One region of the Staphylococcus sp. B1(2026) genome, then DNA from elsewhere that is predicted to be linked to it. Evidence: riboswitches for the same ligand, from Rfam matches in the RefSeq annotation. Region 1 holds a riboswitch; the other holds the start of a gene.
The links. A riboswitch is a leader RNA that binds a small molecule or an ion and turns the genes downstream of it on or off. The one in region 1 is predicted to bind S-adenosylmethionine.
Positions count from the first base shown of each region.

Region 2: it holds a riboswitch for S-adenosylmethionine, as region 1 does, so the genes downstream of both, AC5EAH_RS04815 (MetQ/NlpA family ABC transporter substrate-binding protein) here and metK (methionine adenosyltransferase) in region 1, are expected to answer to the same signal.

Region 1 covers NZ_JBZXTS010000005.1:28,181-39,901, forward strand. Annotated here, with positions in the region: gene parE (DNA topoisomerase IV subunit B) at 1-1,573, shown strand, start outside; gene parC (DNA topoisomerase IV subunit A) at 1,583-4,009, shown strand; gene AC5EAH_RS01880 (alanine/glycine:cation symporter family protein) at 4,186-5,616, shown strand; gene AC5EAH_RS01885 (hypothetical protein) at 5,666-5,896, shown strand; gene AC5EAH_RS01890 (LacI family DNA-binding transcriptional regulator) at 6,112-7,134, shown strand; SAM riboswitch class I at 7,203-7,307, shown strand; gene metK (methionine adenosyltransferase) at 7,393-8,592, shown strand; yybP-ykoY riboswitch at 8,661-8,833, shown strand; gene AC5EAH_RS01900 (TerC family protein) at 8,829-9,590, shown strand; gene AC5EAH_RS01905 (fructose-1,6-bisphosphatase) at 9,709-11,670, shown strand.
Region 2 covers NZ_JBZXTS010000021.1:4,238-15,958, forward strand. Annotated here, with positions in the region: partial or broken gene AC5EAH_RS04795 (NEAT domain-containing protein) at 1-1,684, opposite strand, end outside; gene nagB (glucosamine-6-phosphate deaminase) at 1,896-2,621, opposite strand; gene AC5EAH_RS04805 (metallophosphoesterase family protein) at 2,651-3,373, opposite strand; gene AC5EAH_RS04810 (MetQ/NlpA family ABC transporter substrate-binding protein) at 3,529-4,365, opposite strand; gene AC5EAH_RS04815 (MetQ/NlpA family ABC transporter substrate-binding protein) at 4,407-5,240, opposite strand; SAM riboswitch class I at 5,350-5,454, opposite strand; gene AC5EAH_RS04820 (methionine ABC transporter permease) at 5,507-6,223, opposite strand; gene AC5EAH_RS04825 (methionine ABC transporter ATP-binding protein) at 6,216-7,253, opposite strand; partial or broken gene gcvH (glycine cleavage system protein GcvH) at 7,449-7,817, opposite strand; partial or broken gene AC5EAH_RS04835 (arsenate reductase family protein) at 7,854-8,189, opposite strand; gene AC5EAH_RS04840 (HD domain-containing protein) at 8,264-9,586, opposite strand; gene AC5EAH_RS04845 (YuzB family protein) at 9,660-9,995, opposite strand; gene AC5EAH_RS04850 (lipoate--protein ligase family protein) at 10,009-10,857, opposite strand; gene pta (phosphate acetyltransferase) at 11,003-11,721, opposite strand, start outside.

The DNA.
Region 1 (11,721 bases):
TAATGCGTTGTCAGAATGGTTAGTTGTTACAATTTATAGAAACGGTAAAATTTATAGACAACGTTTTGAACAAGGTGGGCATCCAGTAACTACATTAGAAGTTATTGGTAAAACTAAACGAACTGGAACTGTAATTCATTTTAAACCAGATGCAACTATTTTTTCTAAAACGGTTTATAAATATGATATTTTATCAGAACGTTTAAGAGAATCGGCATTTTTATTAAAGAATGTTGAGATAAAATTAACAGACGAACGTACAGTACCTGTTCAAAATGAAGTGTTTAAATTTGAACGTGGTATTGAACAATTTGTTGAATTTTTAAATGAAGAAAAAGAAACATTAAATAAAGTTGCTTATTTTGAAGGTAAATCAAATGACATAGAGGTTGAATTTGCTTTTCAATTTAATGATGGCTACTCTGAAAATATTTTATCTTTTGTTAATAATGTAAGAACAAGAGATGGTGGTACGCATGAAACAGCGACTAAAAGTGCACTTACACGTGCCGTGAATGAATATGCACGAAAAGTTAATTTGTTAAAAGAAAAAGATAAAAATTTAGATGGTGCAGATATTCGAGAAGGTTTAACTGCTATTATTTCTGTGCGTGTGCCTGAAAATTTATTGCAATTTGAAGGGCAAACGAAGAGTAAATTAGGAACATCAGAAGCTCGAAGTGCAGTAGATAATGTTATTGCAGAAAATATGATATATTGGCTAGAAGAAAATGTACAAACTTCAACATTATTAGTAAAGAAAGCTATTAAAGCACAACAAGTACGTGAAGCTGCGCGTAAAGCACGTGAAGAAGCACGTTCAGGCAAAAAAAGAGGTAAAAAAGAGAATTTATTATCAGGTAAATTAACACCTGCACAAAGTAAAAATGCATCTAAAAATGAACTGTATTTAGTCGAAGGTGATTCGGCAGGTGGTTCAGCTAAGCAAGGAAGAGATCGTAAATTTCAAGCTATTTTACCTTTAAGAGGTAAAGTATTAAATACTGAGAAGGCAAAATTTGATGATATTTTTAAAAATGAAGAAATTAATACGATTATTCATACTATTGGTGCAGGTGTAGCAGTTGATTTTAAATTAGAAGATTGTAATTATGATAAAATAATTATTATGACAGATGCTGATACAGATGGCGCACATATTCAAGTTTTATTATTAACATTTTTCTATCGTTATATGCGTCCTTTAATTGATGCAGGTAAAATTTATATTGCATTACCCCCTTTATATAAAGTAGAAAAAGGTAAAGGTAAATCTAAAAAATTAGCATATGCATGGACAGAAGCCGATTTAGCTCAAGCAATGAAAAAAGTAGGAAAAGGTGCTGAATTACAACGTTATAAAGGTTTAGGTGAGATGAATGCTGATCAATTATGGGAAACAACGATGAATCCCGATACACGAACATTGATACGTGTAGTGATTGAAGATGAATCTCAATCTGAACGTCGTGTTGTCACTTTAATGGGTGATAAAGTAGAACCACGTCGTGAGTGGATTGAACGTCATGTTGAATTTGGTTTACAAGAAGAGCAATCGATTTTAGAAAAATAGGGGGAAATCATGAAAGATACAATTCAATTGATGTCACTTGAAGATGTAATGGGTGATCGATTCGGACGTTATTCAAAATATGTTATCCAAGATCGTGCATTACCTGATGCAAGAGATGGTTTGAAACCTGTACAAAGACGTATTTTATATGCAATGTATACAGAAGGTAATTTTGCTGATCGTAATTATCGTAAATCAGCTAAAACAGTAGGGACAGTAATAGGTAATTTTCATCCACATGGTGATTCCTCTGTTTATGATGCGATGGTGCGAATGTCGCAAGATTGGAAAATGAGACATATATTAATAGATATGCAAGGTAATAATGGATCGGTTGATGGTGATCCAGCCGCAGCTATGCGTTATACGGAAGCACGTTTATCAAAAATCGCTCATTTATTATTACAAGATATTGAAAAAAACACAGTAGAATTTGTGATGAATTTTGACGATACTGATGAAGAGCCAACCGTATTACCAGCACGTTATCCTAATTTATTAGTTAATGGTTCTGTTGGTATTTCAGCTGGTTATGCAACAGATATTCCACCACATAATTTAGGTGAAGTGATTGATGCGACATTATATTTATTAGATCATCACCAAGCCAATGTCGATGAATTAATGCAATTTATTAAAGGGCCAGATTTTCCAACTGGTGGTATCATTCAAGGACTTTCAGGCATTAAGCAAGCTTATGAAACAGGAAGAGGTCGTATTGTCGTTCGCTCTAAAACAGAAATTGATATGATGCGTAGTGGACGTGAGAGAATTATTATTACAGATTTACCTTATGAAGTTAATAAAGCTAATTTAGTCAAGAAAATAGATGAATTGCGTATAGATAAAAAAATAGAAGGTATTAGTGAAATTCGCGATGAAACTGACAGAGAAGGTCAGCAAATTGTGATTGAACTAAAAAAAGAAGTGAATGCACAAGGTATTTTAAATTATTTATTTAAACATACGGATTTGCAAGTTGCTTATAATTTTAATATGGTAGCTATTGACGAACGCCGTCCTAAATTAATGTCATTACGTCAACTATTACTTGCTTATATTGAACATCAAAAGCAAGTAATCTACCAACGTTCAGTTTATGAATTAAATCGTGCGAAACAACGTATGCATATTGTAGAAGGTTTAATTAAAGCTTTTTCGATATTAGATAAAGTCATTCGACTTATTCGTAATTCTGAAAATAAATCAGACGCTAAAATCAATTTACAAGATGAGTTTGATTTTACAGAACAACAAGCAGAAGCTATCGTTATGTTACAATTATATCGATTAACAAATATGGACATTTTAGCACTACAAAAAGAATTTGATAACTTGAAAACAATGATTCATCAACTTGAAAAAATTATTAATAATAGCTCTACTTTAGTAAAAGTGTTGAAAAAAGAACTATTAGAAGTAAAAAAAGTGTTTGATGCACCAAGACGTTCAGTCATAGAAGCTAAAATAGAAGAATTAAAAATAGAAAAAGAAGTATTAATTGCTAGTGAAGATGTGATTGTTACCTTGACAAAAGATGGTTATATTAAACGTACTTCAACAAGAAGTTATATAGCATCTAAAGGTATTGAAGATTTAGCAATGAAAGATACGGATATTTTATTAACTAAAGTGGATTGTAATACACAAGATGTAGTTGTTATTTTCACTAAAAAAGGTTATTTCTGTTATGTACCAGTGCATTTATTACCTGATATTAAATGGAAAGATTTAGGACAACATTTATCTAGTATTTGCACATTAAATGATGATGACGAAGTGTTGAGCTTAATGCTAGAAAAACAATTTGTTGATAATGATACAATTGTTATGTCGACTAAAAATGGTATGATTAAACAAACATTAACAAATAAATTTAAGTTAACGCGTCATAATAAAGCTTCAATGGCTATTAATTTAAAAGAAGATGATGAGTTGATTTCTGTTTATCATTTAACAAGTAGTCAATTATTGACTGATGTTATTGTGACAACTAATGTTGGTTATGTTTTAAGATATAATCATCAAGATATTCCAGTATCAGGATTACGAACAGCAGGTGTTAAATCAATCACATTAAAAGATAATGAGTATGTTGTAGGTGCTTCGCCAATTTTAATAGATAATCATTATTTAGTGACTTTATCTCAAAGAGGCGCAGCTAAACGTATGAAATTAACTGATTTTGATACAGCAAAAAGAGCACAGAGAGGATTAGTTATCTTAAAAGAACTTAAATCTCAACCTCATAGATTAGTTTTCGCTAAAGTTATGTCAGATAATGTAACATTAGAATTAGTATCTGAAAAACAGATGATTAAACATATAGAAGTGAAACATATAAGACTATCAGAACGTTATACTAATGGTAGTATAATCGTTGATACAACTGACTTTGGAGAAATCACCTTAGTACATGAAAAAGTTAGTGAGTAGATAAAATTATAAATTAACTTTAAGATATATCGTATGATGAGTGTTCATAGAACTATGGACAAAAATAGGAGTTATTGGTATATTTAATATGTAATTAATAAAGCAATAGTAAAAGTTACTTAATATTAAGTAGCTTTTACTATGTTTATAAATAATAAAGTTTATTAGGAGGACATATGTTTGAAAAATATTTAAATACAATAAATGATTTCTTTTCTACAGGCCAAGCATTTATTTGGAGTTATTTTGCTATTGGTTTATTAGTAGTATTAGGTATTTATTTTACGATTAGTTTTAAATTTATTCAGTTTAAAGGCATTAAAGAGATGTTTAAAGTGTTAACTGAATCACCAGATCGTGAAGGTGTATCATCATTCCAAGCATTTACAATTTCTGCAGCTTCTCGAGTAGGAACAGGTAATATCGTAGGTGTTGCCATTGCTATCTCTATGGGAGGTCCAGGTGCTGTATTTTGGATGTGGGTAATGGCTGGTTTAGGTGCATCATCTGCCTTTATTGAAGCGACATTAGCTCAAATTTATAAAAAACGTGATCCTGAAACAGGCGCATTTATTGGTGGACCAGCTTATTATATAGAACGTGGTTTAAATCAAAAATGGTTAAGTGTTATCTTTGCAGTATTAATTACAATTACTTTTGCTATTTCTTATAGTTCTATTCAAGCAAATACAATTGCGCAATCATTAGAGATTTATCATGTGCCTACACATATTATTGGTATTGTGTTAGCAATTTTAACAGCAGTAATTATTTTTGGTGGTGTTCACCGTATTGCAAAATTCACAGAATGGTTTGTGCCATTATTAGCAATTGTTTACTTAGCAATGGCTTTACTTGTTATTATCATGAATATTACACATGTGCCACATGTGATGATGATGATCATTAAGGGTGCTTTTGGTATAGAACAATTTGCAGGTGGTTCTATTGGTGCCGCAACTGCAATGTTTTTAGGTATTAAACGTGGTTTATTTTCAAATGAAGCTGGTGAGGGGTCAGCACCACATGCTGCAGCAACTGCTTCAGTATCTCATCCAGTAAAACAAGGTTTAATTCAAGCCTTGGGTGTATATTTTGATACTTGGATTGTTTGTTCAGCAACAGCCTTTATGATTTTATTATACCCAGGTTTAGAATATGGTGAATCTGCATTATCAGGTATTAAATTAACACAAACAGCGTTAATTCATCACTTAGGTACGATAGGTGGTTCATTATTAACATTTTCAGTATTTTTATTAGCTTATAGTACAATCATTGGTAATTATTTCTATGGTGAAACAAACATTAAATATTTAACAGATAGTAAAATTGCTCTACAAGCATTTCGTGTTTTAGCTGTTCTTGTTATTTATTTTGGTTCAGTTGTACAATTAGATTTAGTGTGGAATATTGGTGACTTCTTTATGGCATTGATTACTACAATTAATTTAATTGCAATTTTAAGCCTTAGTCATGTTGTTTATTCAACAACTGTTGATTATTTAAAACAACGTAAAGCAGGAAAAAATCCAATATTTGAAATTAAAAATATTAGTTCGGATTTAACTAATATTGATTGTTGGGGAGAAAACAACGCAAAATAGTGAGTATGGGCGATAATCGTCCATACTTTTTCTTTATGGAGGTAAATCAATGAGTTTTTTACAATGTTTTATTAAAAGTTCGAAATTAGTTTTGTTATTTATTGTATTTAAGATTGTTATGAATATTATATTTGATAGTCAAAAAGTAAAATTATTTATTTTAAATATATCTAATTGGTCGGAATGGTTAGTCATTATCATCATCTTGCTAGCAATTTGGTTTGTATTAACAATGATTTTGGCTGTTATATATTATCTTTATAAAAATTATAAAAAATAATAATTGCAAATAAAATGTTTTAGAGAAGTTAATACGCTCTGAAACATTTTATTTTATAATCTCGAGGAAATAGTTTTGAAAAATAAAACTATATACTTGTGAAAATAGATGAAAACATGTTATTATGTTATATGAAACGGTTACAAGAAGAAAAAATATTGATAATAAAACTAATGATAGAGATTTTAATTTATAAAATGTAAAGGAGAACAATTATGACTGTTACAATTTATGATGTTGCACGCGAAGCAAAAGTGTCAATGGCAACAGTATCACGTGTAGTAAATAATAACCCTAATGTTAAAGCAGCAACACGTCAACGTGTTATGGACGTCATTGAAAGACTAGGCTATACACCTAATGCAGTAGCTCGAGGTTTAGCAAGTAAAAAAACAACAACAGTAGGTGTGATTATACCTGATATTTCTAATTTCTTTAATGCTGAACTGGCACGTGGTATTGAAGATATTGCTAGAATGTTTAAGTATAATGTTATGTTAACGAATTCAGATCAAGATAGTGATAACGAATTAGAAATTTATCAAACATTAGTAAGTAAACAAGTTGATGGTATTGTTTATTTAGGAGGTGCTTTATCTCCTAAATTAACACAGTTATTTACTAATGGTACGATACCGGTTGTATTAGCAGCCACTTCAGATAGTGAAAAAGTATTACCTTCAGTGAATATTGATTATCAAGCAGCAGCTAAAGAAGCAACTTTAAAATTAATTAATAATGGTAACCGTAAAATTGCTTTAGCAATTGATTCGAATAAAAATGTTGTTTGTCAACAAATTTTAGCAGGTTATAAAGATGCTTTAATGGATAAAAATATTAAATTTAATCAAAAATATGTATATGATACATGTCATACTTATAATGATGGTATTGAAGTGTATCCTACTTTAGCCAAAGCTGGTGTTGATGCTGCTGTGGTTTTAAACGATGAAGTTGCTTTAGCATTTGTACATAGTGTACAAGATAATAATAGAAGTGTACCAGAAAATTTTGAAGTGATTTCATTTAATAATACAAAATTAGTTAATATGGTAAGACCAAAAGTATCTTCAGTAGCGCAACCAATTTATGATATTGGTGCAGTATCAATGCGTTTATTAACTAAATTAATTGATAAAGAAAAATTAGAAAAATTAGAAGGTAGTAAAATTTCACAAGATGAAGAAAATCATGTGATATTGCCTTTTACAATTCGTTATAGAAATTCAACAAAATAAAATTTTTAGATTGAAAGATATCAGTTGACAACTGAAAAAGAGTTACTTATAATATGCAGAGTAAGTTAATCTTATCCAGAGTTGGTGGAGGGAATAGGCCCAATGAAACCCAGCAACCCCGTAAATTACGGAAGGTGCTATCCTTAGCAAAGTTTTGCTTTGAACGATAAGAGGCATAATAGTACGTACTGCCTTATGTGGATAAATATTAATTTATTTACATGAGGTTTTTTTATTTTTAGTTATTAGGAGGATATTATGACAATCAAAAAATTATTCACTTCAGAATCAGTTACTGAAGGACATCCAGATAAAATTGCAGATCAAATTTCAGATGCAGTATTAGATGCAATTTTAGCACAAGATCCACAAGCACGTGTGGCTTGTGAAACATCTGTTACAACAGGTTTGGCATTATTAACTGGAGAAATTACAACAACAGCGATTATAGATTTACAAAAAATTGTGAGAAAAACAATTAATGAGATTGGTTATAATCATAGTGCATTAGGCTATGATGGTAATTCGATTGCTGTATTAACTGCTATTGATGAACAATCACCAGATATTGCAATGGGTGTAGATCAATCTCTTGAAGCAAGACAAGGTCAATTATCAGATCAAGAAATTGAAGCTATTGGTGCAGGTGACCAAGGTATCATGTTTGGTTATGCTAGTAATGAAACACCTGAATATTTACCTTTACCTATTGCTTTAGCACATCAATTATCTCGTCGTTTAACAGAAGTTAGAAAAAATCAACAATTAACTTACTTAAGACCAGATGGTAAAACACAAGTAACTATTGAATATGATGAAAATAATCAACCTTTGCGTGTAGATACTATTGTTATTTCTACACAACATGATGAAAATATTAGCCAAGAACAATTGCATAAAGATATTCATCGTGAAGTTATTGATAAAGTAGTGCCTAAAAATTTATTAGATGATGAAACAAAATATTTTATTAATCCTACTGGACGATTTATTATAGGTGGTCCTGTTGGAGATGCTGGATTGACAGGTAGAAAAATTATAGTGGATACATATGGTGGTTATGCTAGACATGGTGGTGGTGCTTTTTCTGGTAAAGATGCAACAAAAGTTGATCGTTCAGGTGCTTATGCTGCACGTTATGTGGCTAAAAATATTGTTGCAGCTGGTTTAGCAGATAAAGTTGAAATTCAATTAGCTTATGCAATAGGTGTATCCGAACCTGTATCCATTTTAATTGATACTTTTGGTACTGGTAAAGTATCAGATAAACAATTAATAGAAGTTATACGTCAGAATTTTGATTTGCGTCCAGCTGGAATTATTAAAATGTTAGATTTACGTCGTCCTATTTATCAACAAACAGCAGCATACGGTCATTTTGGACGTACAGATGTTGAATTACCTTGGGAACAAACAGATAAAGTAGAAGTAATTAAAGCAGCATTAAATCAATTGTAACATTGAATGTAAAGATATAGACAAAGTTTTATTAACTTGTTATACTTATTAAGTATTAAATATAAAATTCCCAAGTCAAGGGGGAGTAACTGGTTATCTATTTATTTAGATAATGCTATTGTCGTCATTACATGATTATATCATCGGTGATAGCAGCATATTCATGCTTAGTGAGACCTTTGCCATTATTGGCAAAGGTCTTTTATATTTGTGTAATATTTTTAAGGAGGAAAAATATGTTATCAACAGTTTTAGCATACGGATGGATTTTAATTGTATTAGTTTTTTTAGAAGGTTTGTTATCAGCAGATAATGCTATTGTTATGGCTGTTATGGTAAAACATTTAAATAAAGAAGAACAGAAAAAAGCTTTATTTTATGGGTTATTAGGTGCAGTTATCTTACGATTTGGTGCATTATTTTTAATTACTATTTTAGTAGAATTATGGTGGATTCAAGCATTAGGTGCTGCTTACTTACTATATGTTGGGTTAGCACATACTTATAAATTTTTGAAAGTTGGTCATGATGAAGAAGATGGCAAACAATCAGGAGATAGTTTTTGGGTTACTGTTATTAAGGTTAATATAGCAGATTTAGCCTTTGCTATTGATTCAATGCTGGCTGCTGTTGCAATTGCAGTGACTTTACCTAAAGTAGGTGATTTTTCTGTAGGTGGTATTAATGGTGGACAATTTGCAGTAATGTTCATTGGTGGTATTATGGGTATTGTTTTAATGCGTTATGCAGCTAATGCGTTCATTAAATTATTAGCAGATAAACCTGGTTTAGAATTATCAGCATTTTTAATTGTTGCTTGGGTAGGTGTTAAATTAGTTGTTATTACATTAGCACACGAAGCAGTACATATTTTACCACATGATTTCCCACATTCATTTGCATGGAATTCAATTTTCTGGTCAGTATTACTTGTATTATTAGTAGGTGGTTATGCCTTTTCTGATAAAATTCAACAATATTTAAATAATAAACAATAATAAGAAATAAGTTCATGATAAATATAATCATGAGCTTATTTTTATTTATTTCATCTATTATCTGTGATAATATATACTCATAAGAAAACGCTTGCAAATTATTAGAGGAGGAATTTTTATGGATTATAATCAACAATATTTATCATTACTTGCTAAAAAGTATCCAACTATAGAAGCAACTGCACAAGAAATTATTAATTTACAGGCCATTTTATCTTTACCTAAACCAACAGAACATTTTTTAAGTGATATTCATGGTGAATATGAAGCTTTTCAACATGTTATAAAAAATGGTTCAGGTGTTATTAAAGAAAAAATAAAAGAAATATTTAAAGATAGACTATCTACTAAAGAAATTAATAGTTTCTCTACATTAGTTTATTATCCACATGAAAAATATAATCAAATTAAATTGGAAATAAGTGATAAAAACGAGTTGATAGAATGGCAAAGAATAACTTTATTGCGATTAATTGAATTAACAGCATTTGTTGCACGTAAATATACACGTTCTAAAGTTAGAAAAGCATTACCTAAAGATTTTGCGTATATTATCGAAGAATTGTTATATAAATGGCAAGAAACTGATGAGAAAACAGAGTACTATGATAATATTTTAGTTAATGTGATTAATTTAGGACGTACACGTAGTTTTATCATTGCTTTATGTCAATTAATTCAACGACTGGTAGTTAATCATTTACATATTGTAGGAGATATTTATGACCGTGGACCTTATCCAGACAAAATTATGGAAGAATTAATGCAACATCATTCAGTAGATATTCAGTGGGGTAATCATGATATATTATGGATAGGTGCAGCAAGTGGTTCAGAATTATGTGTTGCCAATGTTTTAAGAATTTGTGCAAGATATGATAATTTAGATATAGTAGAGAATCATTATGGTATTTCTATTCGCCCATTGTTAGCTTTAGCGGAGCAATATTATAAAGAGGATGAGTGCCAACAATTTTTACCTAAATTAACTATGTCAGAACAATATTCAAAGGATGAAATCAAACAAATTGCGAGAATGCATAAAGCAATTGCAATAATTCAATTTAAATTAGAAGGTCAAGCCATTATGAGACAACCTAGCTTTCAAATGATGAATAGAAGGTTGTTAGATAAAATTGATTATCAAAAAGGCACAATCGAATTAAATAATATGACGCATCCTTTACTAGATCATCATTTTCCGACAATTGATCCTAAACAACCGTATGTATTAAATCAAGCAGAGCAAAATGTTATTGAACGTTTAACTTTATCGTTTATGAATAGTGATAAATTAAGTAGACATATTTCATTTTTAATAGCTAAAGGTAGTATGTACACAGTTTACAATAATAATTTATTGTATCATGGCTGTGTGCCGTTAAACGAAGATGGCAGTTTTATGTCTTTTGAAATAGGTGGGCAACATTATGCAGGTAGAGCGTTATTTGATGAATTTGATAAAATTATTCGACAAGCTTACTATAATCGAGAAAATCATGAGCCAGTATTTAAAGATTTAGCTTGGTATTTATGGACAGGGAAAGCCTCACCCTTATTTGGAAAAAAAGAGATGACAACATTTGAACGTTATTTTATTCAAGATAAAACGACACATATTGAAAAGAAAAATAAATACTACTATTTGAGAGATACAGAAGCATTGTGTATAAAAATTTTAAATGAATTTGGTTTACATGATGAAGAAAGTCATATTATTAATGGTCATACACCTGTTAAAGAGAAAAAAGGTGAAACACCCATTAAAGCAAATAATAAATTAATTGTGATAGATGGAGGCTTTTCTAAAGCTTATCAATCAACGACTGGTCTAGCAGGTTATACTTTAATTTATAATTCTTTCGGCATACAATTAATTTCACATCAACCTTTTACTACAAAAGAAGCGGCTATTTTAAATGAACAAGATATTGTTTCTACACGTCGATTAGTAGATAAAACTTTAGTGAGAAAACGTATTAAAGATACAGATATTGGGGATGAGTTGCAGCAACAAGCAGCTGCGTTAATTCATTTATTAAAGGCATATCAAACAGGAATTATTAAAGAAAATAAATAAAGATACAGAACAGAATTTTAATGGTAAGATGATAGGTATTATATTGAAATC
Region 2 (11,721 bases), on a different contig from region 1:
CTTCTTCTTTAAAACCGTACCATCCTGCTTTAATGTCATCTAAATTAAATGTTAAAAATGCCATTTTATAACGATCATAATGACCAACTAATTCTTCAATACCTCCACGATGTGTATAAAGCACGCCTACTTGACGAATATCTTCTATACTATTTAATTTAAATTTATAAGTGTTAAACTCTTCTGAATTAATATGTTTGATAGTTTCTTTATTTCGTGGGTAATAATTTTGTGCTAAAGTATTATCACTGTAATCTTTATATGTTGGTACTGATAATGAAAAATCAATCACTGATTTACCTAAACCAGTATTTAAGAAAGTTACAATGTATTCACCATTGATAACTTCTAATTTCACACGCGGGTCAAAAAAATTAAGTAAAATCGATTCATTTTCTGGTGAATCAATACGTTGGGCTTTTGCTGTAATCGTATAAACACCATCAGCTAATGGTTGTGAATCTTGCTTATTATAAGTAACATTAGATGCTGTTATCGTCAATGGCACTGTCTTTTCTTGTATTACACCATTTTTTTCCACATGATAAATAACTTGATAATTTCCTGCTGTTGGTGAAATGAGCAATTCATTAGTTGCTGCTTTTGATAATGGTTGGTTATCTTTCATAATCGTCACATAAGATCTATCTAATTGTGCACGAGATGTGATAACATGATTATCTTTTACAATAACATTTTGCCATAAATCTATTGAGAAGCCTGCTGAACCTACTAATTCATCATTCTGTAATTCGATGGTTAATGATGATACTGGTGTTGTCATCGTTGTATTTTCTACTTGTGGTGCAATTGATGCTATATCATAAAATAAATTTCCACGAATAAATGTTGCATACTCATTAGGGATATTTAAACGAAAATCTATCGCAACTTGATTATTTTTAAATCTTGATATGGGTATATAAGCTATTTTTTTATCTTCACTTAACTGGGGTTCAGTATCTGTTGAACTATAGAATAAATTTCCTTCGTCAAAGATGATATCATTATGATTAATTTTAACTGGAATAACTTGCTCACCATCGATTGTTATAGGTTCAACAGTCGTATCAATATATTTATCAAAATATGCTTGATAATCATCGGCAAAGCTGCCTGTTGCTTCTAAATGCATTGGTCCTTGCTGCTTAGTAGGCGTTACGTCTTCTGATATAGATTCTGTTGTGGTTTCTGTTGTGGTTTCTGTTGTAGTTTCTACTATATTTTCTACATGAAATGTTAATTGTCCACGTAGATGTTTAATCGTATTATCTAAACCAGCAACATCAAAATCAATATCAACTTGTTGATTATTAATAGCAGTTACTGGGATATACGCAGTTTTTTTATCTTCACTTAATTCTGCTAATTGACTACCTGCATAAAATACATTATCCGAATCAAATGGACTATCTCCTAGTATTGTCACTGCAATAACCTTCTGACCTTGACGCTCTATTATTTGAACATCCTTCTTAACATAAGTAGCAAAATAGTTTTCTGCATCTTCTTTTGTCCAACCATCTCCTGTTAATTGTAATTTATATATTGTATTATCTATTAAACCCGTCGTTGTTGTTTCATCAACTGCTAAAGTCATGTCAGGTGTTATAACTAAACTTTGAGACAATAACATTGTTACTGATAAAGATGTAACTAAAAAACGTTTTGTTATTTTTTTCATTATATTCTCCTTATTAAAATATATTTATATACCTCCCTATTATAAATGATAATCATTCTCAATACCTTATGGAAATGAAGTTATTTGTGACATTTCTGTGAACTTAAGCCTATACTGTATGTTTTTAATCTAAAAAACGTGATATAAATTAAACTTTTATTTGTTGTAAAATAAAAAACTTAAGAATAAATTCTATCCTTAAGTTTTTCTATTATAATAATTTTGCTGCTGCTTGATCCATAACGATTTCTACATTTTTATGATTCAGTAAACTACTGGCAGGTATGGATTCATTTGGTACTTGTAATTGTAACAATTGTTTCATAATATTTGCTTTATTAACACCTATGGCAACAAGTATAATTTTTTGAGCTGATAAAATTGTTTTTATTCCCATTGTAATTGCTTGTGTTGGCACCTTACTCGTTTGACCATCAAAAAATCTAGCATTTGCTTTAATCGTAGATGGAGATAAATCTACAATATGTGTGTATGAGTCGAAAGAAGTACCTGGTTCATTAAATGCAATGTGACCATTTTCTCCTATTCCTAATAATTGCAAATCTACACCTCCAAAAGACTTAATTAAGTTTTCATAATTATTACATTGTGCTTGTAAGTCAAAGGCATCACCTTTGGGTAAATGATAATTGGTAATTTGTAACTCATCAAATAATAAATGTTTCATATAATAATGATAACTTTGTTCATCTTCTGCTGCTAAACCTACATACTCGTCTAAATTAATTGTTGTGACTTGTGAAAAATCTACTTGTTGTTGCTGACTTTGTTGAATAAGTTGATGATAAATTGGTACCATCGTACCGCCTGTTGCTAGTCCTAAAATACTTTCACCATTTGTTTTAACTTGATCTAACAATAATTTTGCTACATAATTTTCAACTTGTACTTGATCAGATAGTACTGTAATTTTCATACAATCACCTCTTTACTTCTATTTATAATTCAACAGTCTATATCTTCTTGTTGATATGTTTGTGTGACAAATGACAATTGATTTTGTTCATCAACGACTAAAGCTATTAATACGCCCCCATAAACACAACCACCATCTATATTAATTCTATTTGATAAATGTTCATAGAATGGTGCGTCTTGTACAGGCGTATGACCATGTACAACTGGTTTATCATATGATTGATTAGTACTTAAAAAGGGTTCTCGTATCCAAATTAAGTCTCGTACACTTTGTTTTTGATAAGTTTGATTAAAATCTACTCCTGCATGTACATAATAAAATTGATTATCTTCATATTTAAGACGCAAGCCTTTTAACCATTGACGATATTGCTTATATTCTATTGCAAATTGCCTAAAATATTGACGACTTTGTTCTTCCGTGGCTTGTGGATAAAATGATTTTAAAGTTGATAAACCACCATTTTTTAAATAATGTGTTTTTCTAAGTTCTTCTTTACTTTGACTGTACATGGCTTCGTCTACTGCTAATAAAAACATATTTTCATGATTTCCCATTAATACAATATGCTGACTATATTTTTCTTGAAGTGACTTGAAAAATTGCCAAACCTTATTAGTATACTTACCTCGATCACACATATCCCCTAAACAAATTAAAGTATCTGATTGTGGTTTGAAATTAAGTTTGTTTAGTAATTTTTGCATAGTATAATAACAACCATGAATATCTGAAATAATAATTTTCATCATATCCCTCCTCTCTTGAACATAAAATGGATTTACTTAATATTACAATGTATTACTATATTTTTCCATTATTAAGGTAAAAAAATTTAAAATAAGTGTGATAAAGAAAGAGAAAATCTATGTGTTCTTTTCTTTATCACACTCATTGTATCATATTATTTTGCTGGTATTACAGAACCATCTTTCCATTTATCAGCGATAAATTTAGCTATTTCATCACTTTGTAATACTGAAACTAATTTTTTAATTTTTTCATTATTTTCATTACCTTTTTTAACAGCGATTAAATTGGCATACGCTGAATCTGACGATTCTAAAGCAATTGAATCTTTTGTTGGATTTAAACCTGCATCAATTGCAAAATTTGAATTAATAATAACTGCATCGCCTTCATTATTTTGATATGTTTGTACTAATAATTCTGGTGCAATACGTGCTTCAAATTTAAAGTTCTTTTTATTATCTTTAATATCATCAAATGTGGCTTTAACTGGATCTACACCATCTTTTAATGTTACTAAACCTACTTTAGTAAAGAAACTTAAAAATCTACCTTGTTCTGCTGGATTTGTTGATGCTAAAATTGTTGCACCTTCTGGTAATTCTTCTAAACTTTTATATTTTTTAGAATAGATGGCCATTGGTTCAATATGTACATTACCAACACTTACTTCATTCGTTTTATGCTCATCATTAAATTTAGTTAAGTAAGGTGTATGTTGGAAATAATTAGCATCTGCTTCACCACGATCAACAATTTCATTAGGTGTCACATAATCATTCACTACTTTAATGTTTAAAGTATAGCCTTCTTTTTCTAAAATTGATTTTGCTTCTTCTAAAATTTCAGCATGTGGTGCTGGTGAAGCAACAACAGTAATTGTTTTGTCTTCTGTTTTAGTGTCATTTTGTTGTGCTATTGATCCACATGCAGCTAATGCAATGGCAGCCGTACCGATTAATAACTGTCTAATAATTTTATTGAATTTCATATTCTCTTCCTCCAAATAATTAATTTTATATATTTCAGCAATTATTTTGCTGGAATAACCGATCCATCTTTCCAAGTATCTTTAATAAATTTAGCTATTTCTTCATCTTGTAATACTGAAATTAATTTTTTAATTTTTTCATTATTTTCATTACCTTTTTTCACTGCTAATAAATTAGCATATGGAGAATCTGATGATTCTAAAGCAATTGAATCTGTCGTTGGATTTAAACCAGCATCAATCGCGAAATTCGAGTTAATAATGACGGCATCGCTCTCATTATTTTGATAAGTTTGTACTAATAACTCAGGTGCAATTTTCGCTTCAAATTTAAAATATTTTTTATTTTCTTTAATATCATCAAATGTTGCTTTGACAGGATCTACACCCTCTTTTAAGGTAACTAAACCTGCTTTAGTAAAGAAACTTAAAAATCTACCTTGATCAGCAATACTTGTTGAAGCTAAAATTGTTGCGCCTTCTGGTAATTCTTCAATTGATCGATATTTTTTAGAATAGATGGCCATGGGTTCAATATGTACATTTCCGACACTTACTTCATTCGTTTTATGTTCTTCATTAAACTTTTCTAAATAAGGCGTATGTTGAAAATAATTGGCATCTGCTTCACCACGATCAACAATTTCATTAGGTGTCACATAATCATTCACTACTTTAATATTTAAAGTGTAACCTTCTTTTTCTAAAATTGTTTTAGCCTTCTCTAAAATTTCTGCATGAGGTACAGGTGAGGCTACAACTGTAATTGTTTTATCTTCTGAAATTTTATTCTCTTGTGTTGTTGAGCCACAAGCTGTTAACATGAGTACTACTGAACTGATTAATAGTTGTTTGATAATTTTGCTTAGTTTCATGTGTCCTCCTTCAAGTAAATGTATTAAGAATATTTACTCTACATTGAATGAAAATAAAAACACCTTTTCTCTATAATTAGAGAAAAGGCGTTAATACATCACGTCCATTCTCTTATCTATCAAAGTCTACGACTTTGCGTGAATTAGCACCTTACGAATTATCGTAGGTTGCCGGGCTTCATCGGGCACGTCCCTTCGCCACTCAATATAAGAGTTGTATTCTTGCTTAGTACTTTAACATATAATGATTCATAATGCAATAGCTATTAACGTTTATCTACACGTTTTGTTAATAGGTCACCGATAATTTGAAAAATAAATACTAAAATTAATATCGAAATTGTTGCTAAAAATGTTACATCAATTTGATTACGTGTATAACCGACTAAATATGCTAAACCACCTAAACCACCCGCACCAATAACAGCCGCTACAGCTGTTGAACTAATTAAAGCAATAGCTGTTACAGTTAATCCTGAAATCAAAGCAGGTAAAGATTCTGGAATAAGTACTTTAACGATAATACGCCATGTTGATGCCCCCATCGATTCCGCTGCTTCAATAATACCTTTTGGTATTTCTTTTAATGCAATTTCAACTAATCTAGCATAAAATGGTGCAGCACTAATAATTAAAGCTGGTAGAGCACCATTAGGACCTATCATCGTTTTAGCAATTAAAATAGTAAATGGAATTAATAAAACAATTAAAATAATAAAAGGAATTGAACGGAAAATATTAACTATTTGCGAAATAACTTGATAAATAATTTTGTTTTCCATGACATTGCCTTCAGAAGTTAAAAATAATAACAAACCTAAAGCTAAACCTAAAAACGCTACAATGATTGTTGCTACAATAGTCATATATAATGTTTCATTGACTGCTGTTAAATAATCATCCCAACGAACATGTTTAAAGCTCAACATTTCTTGTAAACGACCTAACAAAGTATCTGATTGTGCTATTAATAAATTAAACATAACGTATTACCTCCGCGCTCATACCTGTTGCTGTATTAACATCGTCAATCATTTGTTGCACTATAGATTTTTCTGAAGTTGAGTGATTAACTAAGGCAATAATACTACCATAACCACCTTTTGAGGTTGCTGTAACTTTAGCGTGTAAAATTGAAATATCTACACGGTAACGACGTGATAATTTAGAAATTGTAGGACTATCAATTGCTTCACCATTAAAAATAAATTTAATAATCGTGCCTTGTCCTGCTTGTAAATTTAAATATGTCATCATTTCATCAATGTTTAATTCGTCTGTTTCTTCTTTAACAAAACGTTTTGTAATATCTTGCTTAGGATGATTAAAGACATCTAACACTTCACCCATTTCAACAATTTTACCTTTTTCCATCACTGCAACACGATGACATATTTTACTAATAACATGCATTTCATGCGTAATTAATACGACTGTTAATCCCATTTTTTTATTAATATCTAAAATTAAATCTAAAATATCATCTGTTGTTTTAGGATCTAATGCACTCGTAGCTTCATCACATAATAATACATCTGGATCATTCGCCAAAGCACGTGCAATACCTACACGCTGTTTTTGTCCACCTGATAATTGTGATGGATAAGCATTTTCTTTACCTTCTAATCCAACTAAACGTACCAATTCTAATGCACGTTGATGACGTTGTGCTTTCTCTACACCTGCAATCTCTAGTGGAAATTCAATATTTTCTACAACTGTTCTTGACCACAATAAATTAAAATGTTGAAAAATCATGGCAATTTTCTGACGTGCTTTTAACAAATCTCTTCTTGGTAAATGCGTAATTTCTTGTTCACCAATAAAAATTTGTCCAGAAGTCACTTGTTCTAAACCATTTAATAGACGAATTAATGTACTTTTTCCAGCACCAGAAAAACCAATAATACCAAAGATTTCACCTTTATTAACAGTAAGACTAATATCCTTTACTGCTGTGACATAATTATGATCCGTCTTATAAACTTTAGTGACATTTTCTACTTTAATCATTATTATCCCCTCCTTAAAACAACCATTACATGTTATAAAATTCAAATTATATATAATTTGTATCTATAAATTATAGCACGTAGCAAAATAAAAATGCAATGCACCTTATTAAATCTCATTAATATCAAACTATAATAATAAAATGATGAAAGGAGTATGTAAACTGATCAGTTTACTACTCCTTTCATCATTTTATTATAAACCTGATGTTAAATCTTTATAGTCTGTGACATCTAATAATTGTTCAACTTCTTGTTCTGATGTAGGTGTAATCTCAACAACCCAACCCGCTTCGTAAGGTGAGCTACTAATTAATGAAGGTGTTATTTCAAGTGCTTCATTAACTGCTGTAATGACACCATCGATTGGTGCATATAATTCTGATACTGTTTTAACAGATTCTACATTAGCGAATGGCTCATTAGCTGTAACTTTTTGACCAACTTCAGGTAATTCAACAAAAACAATTGAACCTAATGTATCTACTTGATATTGTGTTACCCCATAACGATAACGATTGTCCATTTGTTTTAACCAACCATGGTCTTTAGAGAATAATAAATCCGCTTCAAATTTAGCTTGCGCATTGAAAACTTCATCATATTGTGCCTGTTTAAAACCTAATAATACGTGATTTTCTGTAATTACCATTGGTCGTTTAATTAACATACCGTCAGAAGCTAATAATTCCAATTTTTCTGCATCTGATAATGTGGGTAATTTATCTTTTAAACCTAATTCACGATACTTCATGCCTGAAGTATTAAAAAATTTCTTGAATTCTAAACCGCTAGATTTAATAATTTTTTTTAATGTTGATTTACTCGGTACTTTATCTACCATATCAATTGCTTCGAATTCGATTTGATGTTCAGTTAACCATTGTTTAGCTTTTTTACATGTTGTACATTTTGGATACTCATAAAATTTAATCATTATCATCTTCTCCTTACATCTTAACTATCCTATGACTTAATTATACTTCATACGCTAGTAAAATTAAAGTTTATTTATTCTCTATTAAAACTGTGAATATCTAACAACTTAATAATTTGTTGTTTCTCTTCACTTTCTGGTAATTTTAAAATCATATTTTTAGGATAAAATATTTTACCATCTTGTGCTGATTGATTAACTATACCATGAAGAATAGCACTCACTTCACTTAATTCTAAAATTTGATCATCTCTCATTAAAATACGAATATTAGAATCTGTTAAAGCACGATAAGCAAAATTTTCTACGCTATCTACAGCTAAATAATAGTTCGGATCTATACCGACTTTTAAAAATAATGCTGTTAATTGTTGCACAATCGAATCATCTGGCCATGCTAAAGTTTGACGTTCACTTTTAGTTTGATACGTTTTAAATTTAAATAATTGACGTGTTAAATAGCGTTGACTTAAATCACTTAAAATAGCATCTGATTCATTTTGCCAAGTCATAAAATAATATTGCATGACTACTTCATCTAAAGCTAAATAGTCTACTAATGTGACCTTATTGATAAAAAATGGAATCAAATAATCAGGTTGAATTAAAAATTGATAATTGCTATGATATAACTCTTTAGCACGTTGAAATAATTTCGTGATTAATGCTTCTACACCACGACTAACACCATGATAATAAACTTGCCAGAACATTTGATAACGTCCTAAAATATAATCTTCTATATCATGTATACCACTTTCTTTAATGACTAAACGTCCATCTTTTTCACGCATTAAGCGTAAAATACGTTCCATATCGAATTGTCCATAATTAACACCTGTATAATAAGCATCTCTTTGCAAATAATCCATTCTATCTGCATCTATTTGACTAGATATCAAATCTACAATTAACTTATTATCATATTCATGACTAATGACATCAGCAACTTGTTGTGGAAACTTTGCATCAACTTGTAGTAGCACTTGATGAATCTCAGTATCTCCTAAAATAATTTGTTGTGTAAAATTTTCATGATCAGAATTAAAAATTTTTTCAAACATATGCGAAAATGGGCCATGACCTACATCATGTAATAATGCGGCACATAATGCTACTGAACGCTCATTGGCATCAACTACTTGACGACGATATAAATTATCATCTAATATACGTCTAGTAATTTCATAAACGCCTAAACTATGTCCAAATCTTGTATGTTCTGCACCATGAAAGGTCATTGATGTTACACCTAATTGCTTAATTCTTCTTAAACGTTGAAATTCTTTCGTATTAATTAAATCCCAATATAAACGTTCTTTTATTCGAATATATTGATGAATAGGGTCTTTAAATACTTTTTCTTCTTCTAATTTTTGAAAACGATATTGTACCATGGCTGTCGCCCCCTTTTCTTTATATTAACACTTCTATTATCTTAATAAAATAAAAAGAGGTACTTGACCTCTTTTAGTTTAATTGTTGTTCACGTTCTTTTTTTAACTTTTCTGCTAAAGCTAATCGTTTTGCTTGTCGCGCTGCATGTTTAGCATCTTTTTCTGGGTCGCGCTTTGTTTCAATTCTTTTTTGGATTTTAGGTAGTAATTCAATTTCATCTTTAGCAATGACTGGTCGATTATTCACTATCGCAAAAGTTCTTGTACGTCCCGGACCACACATGGATTGACAACCAACAATAATTTCTGCTTCTGAGTCTAGTTTTTGTATTTTAGGAATTAGTGTTCTAACATTAACACCTAAACATTCATCACAAACGTAATAAATATTCTTTTGTTTTTCTTCCATGTTGCCTCCTTATTTATTGATAAATCATTGTCATTAACTTTTCATTTCTTTGATGTACGCGTTGTTCTCTTTGTTCAAAGATCATTTGCTCATCATTTGATAACTGACTCATTTTAACATATTGACTATGTGCCTGCAATGTTGATAAAAATAATTGTAATATATCGTAAGCTGTCCAATTTTGATGGAGCAATTCATTTAATGATGCCATACATTGTGGATGAATATCTGGATATTGTAGCGGATTATTAGCTAAATCTCGACGTGCATACTGATAAAAATTGCGCATTATTTCAGCACGTTGACTGCCTGATTCTGATACACATAAATAAATTTGTACCGCCATTCCTTGTCGAATACGTCTTTGTGAAATACCGGCAAATTTTTTATCATCAATACTTAAATCGTAATTTCCTGGGCAATAGGAATGTACAATTTCTTTAGCTTCTATTTTAGCTTGCGTAAAGGGTGCTAACATTGTTTTAACGACTTGATACATCAAATCATAACCATCATCAATGCTTAGACGATAATAATGATTAAAAATAAGCGAAATATTTAACACACCTTCATCTAAGACTACGCCTAACCCACCTGAATTACGAATAATGACATCATAGCCTTGAGATTTTAAATAATCAATTCCTTCTTTAATATGTGGTAACTTTGTATCTTGTGTACCTAAAACAATGGTATGTTGATGAATCCATGAGCGAATGATTGCTTGTTGATCATCAGCATCAACTGTTTCACAAAAAGTATCATCATAGGCAAATGAATTAAGTGGTGGCATGATTAAACCTAATGATGAATGGTCTATGTAACGCCAATTAAAATAATTGAAATAATTTATATTCTGCATAGTGACTCCTTAATTATTCTTCTATTTTAACAAATAATACTGAAAATTGACAATCAGAAAATTAAAAAATACCCATGATCTTCGCACTATTATTAATAATAAATCAAAGTCATGAGTATTTTTATTAAATTCTATTAAATAAATATTATTTTTCTAATGATTGAACTGCTGAAATTAATGATAAACGATAAACGTCTTCAGCACTACATCCACGAGATAAATCGTTAACTGGTGCATTTAAACCTTGTAAAATAGGACCAATGGCTTCAAAACCACCGAAGCGTTGTGCCATTTTATAACCGATATTACCTGCTTCTAAGCTTGGGAATACATACACAGTTGCTGCACCTTTTAAAGGTGATGATGGTGCTTTAAGTTCAGCTACTTCTGGTACATAAGCCGCATCAAATTGAATTTCACCGTCAATAATTTCATCTGGTGCTAATGATTGTGCGATTTCTGTTGCTTTGCGTACACGTTCAGCATCTTCAGTTTTTGCTGAACCAGCCGTTGAGTAACTTAACATTGCGACTTTTGGATCAATTGAAAAACTACGTGCTGTTTTAATACTTTCAATAGCAATTTCTGCTAGTTCTTGTGATTCTAATTGTGGGTTAATTGCACAATCAGAGAAAACTAATTTTTCTTCACCACGTACCATAATGAAAGCACCACTTGTACGGCTTACACCTGGTTTTGTTTTAATGATTTGTAAAGCTGGACGAACAGTGTCTCCTGTTGAATGGATAGCACCTGATACTAAACCATCTGCTTCACCAACATAAACTAACATTGTTCCGAAGTAGTTTTCATCTAATAATAATTCACGCGCTTGTTCTTCTGTTGCTTTACCTTTACGACGCT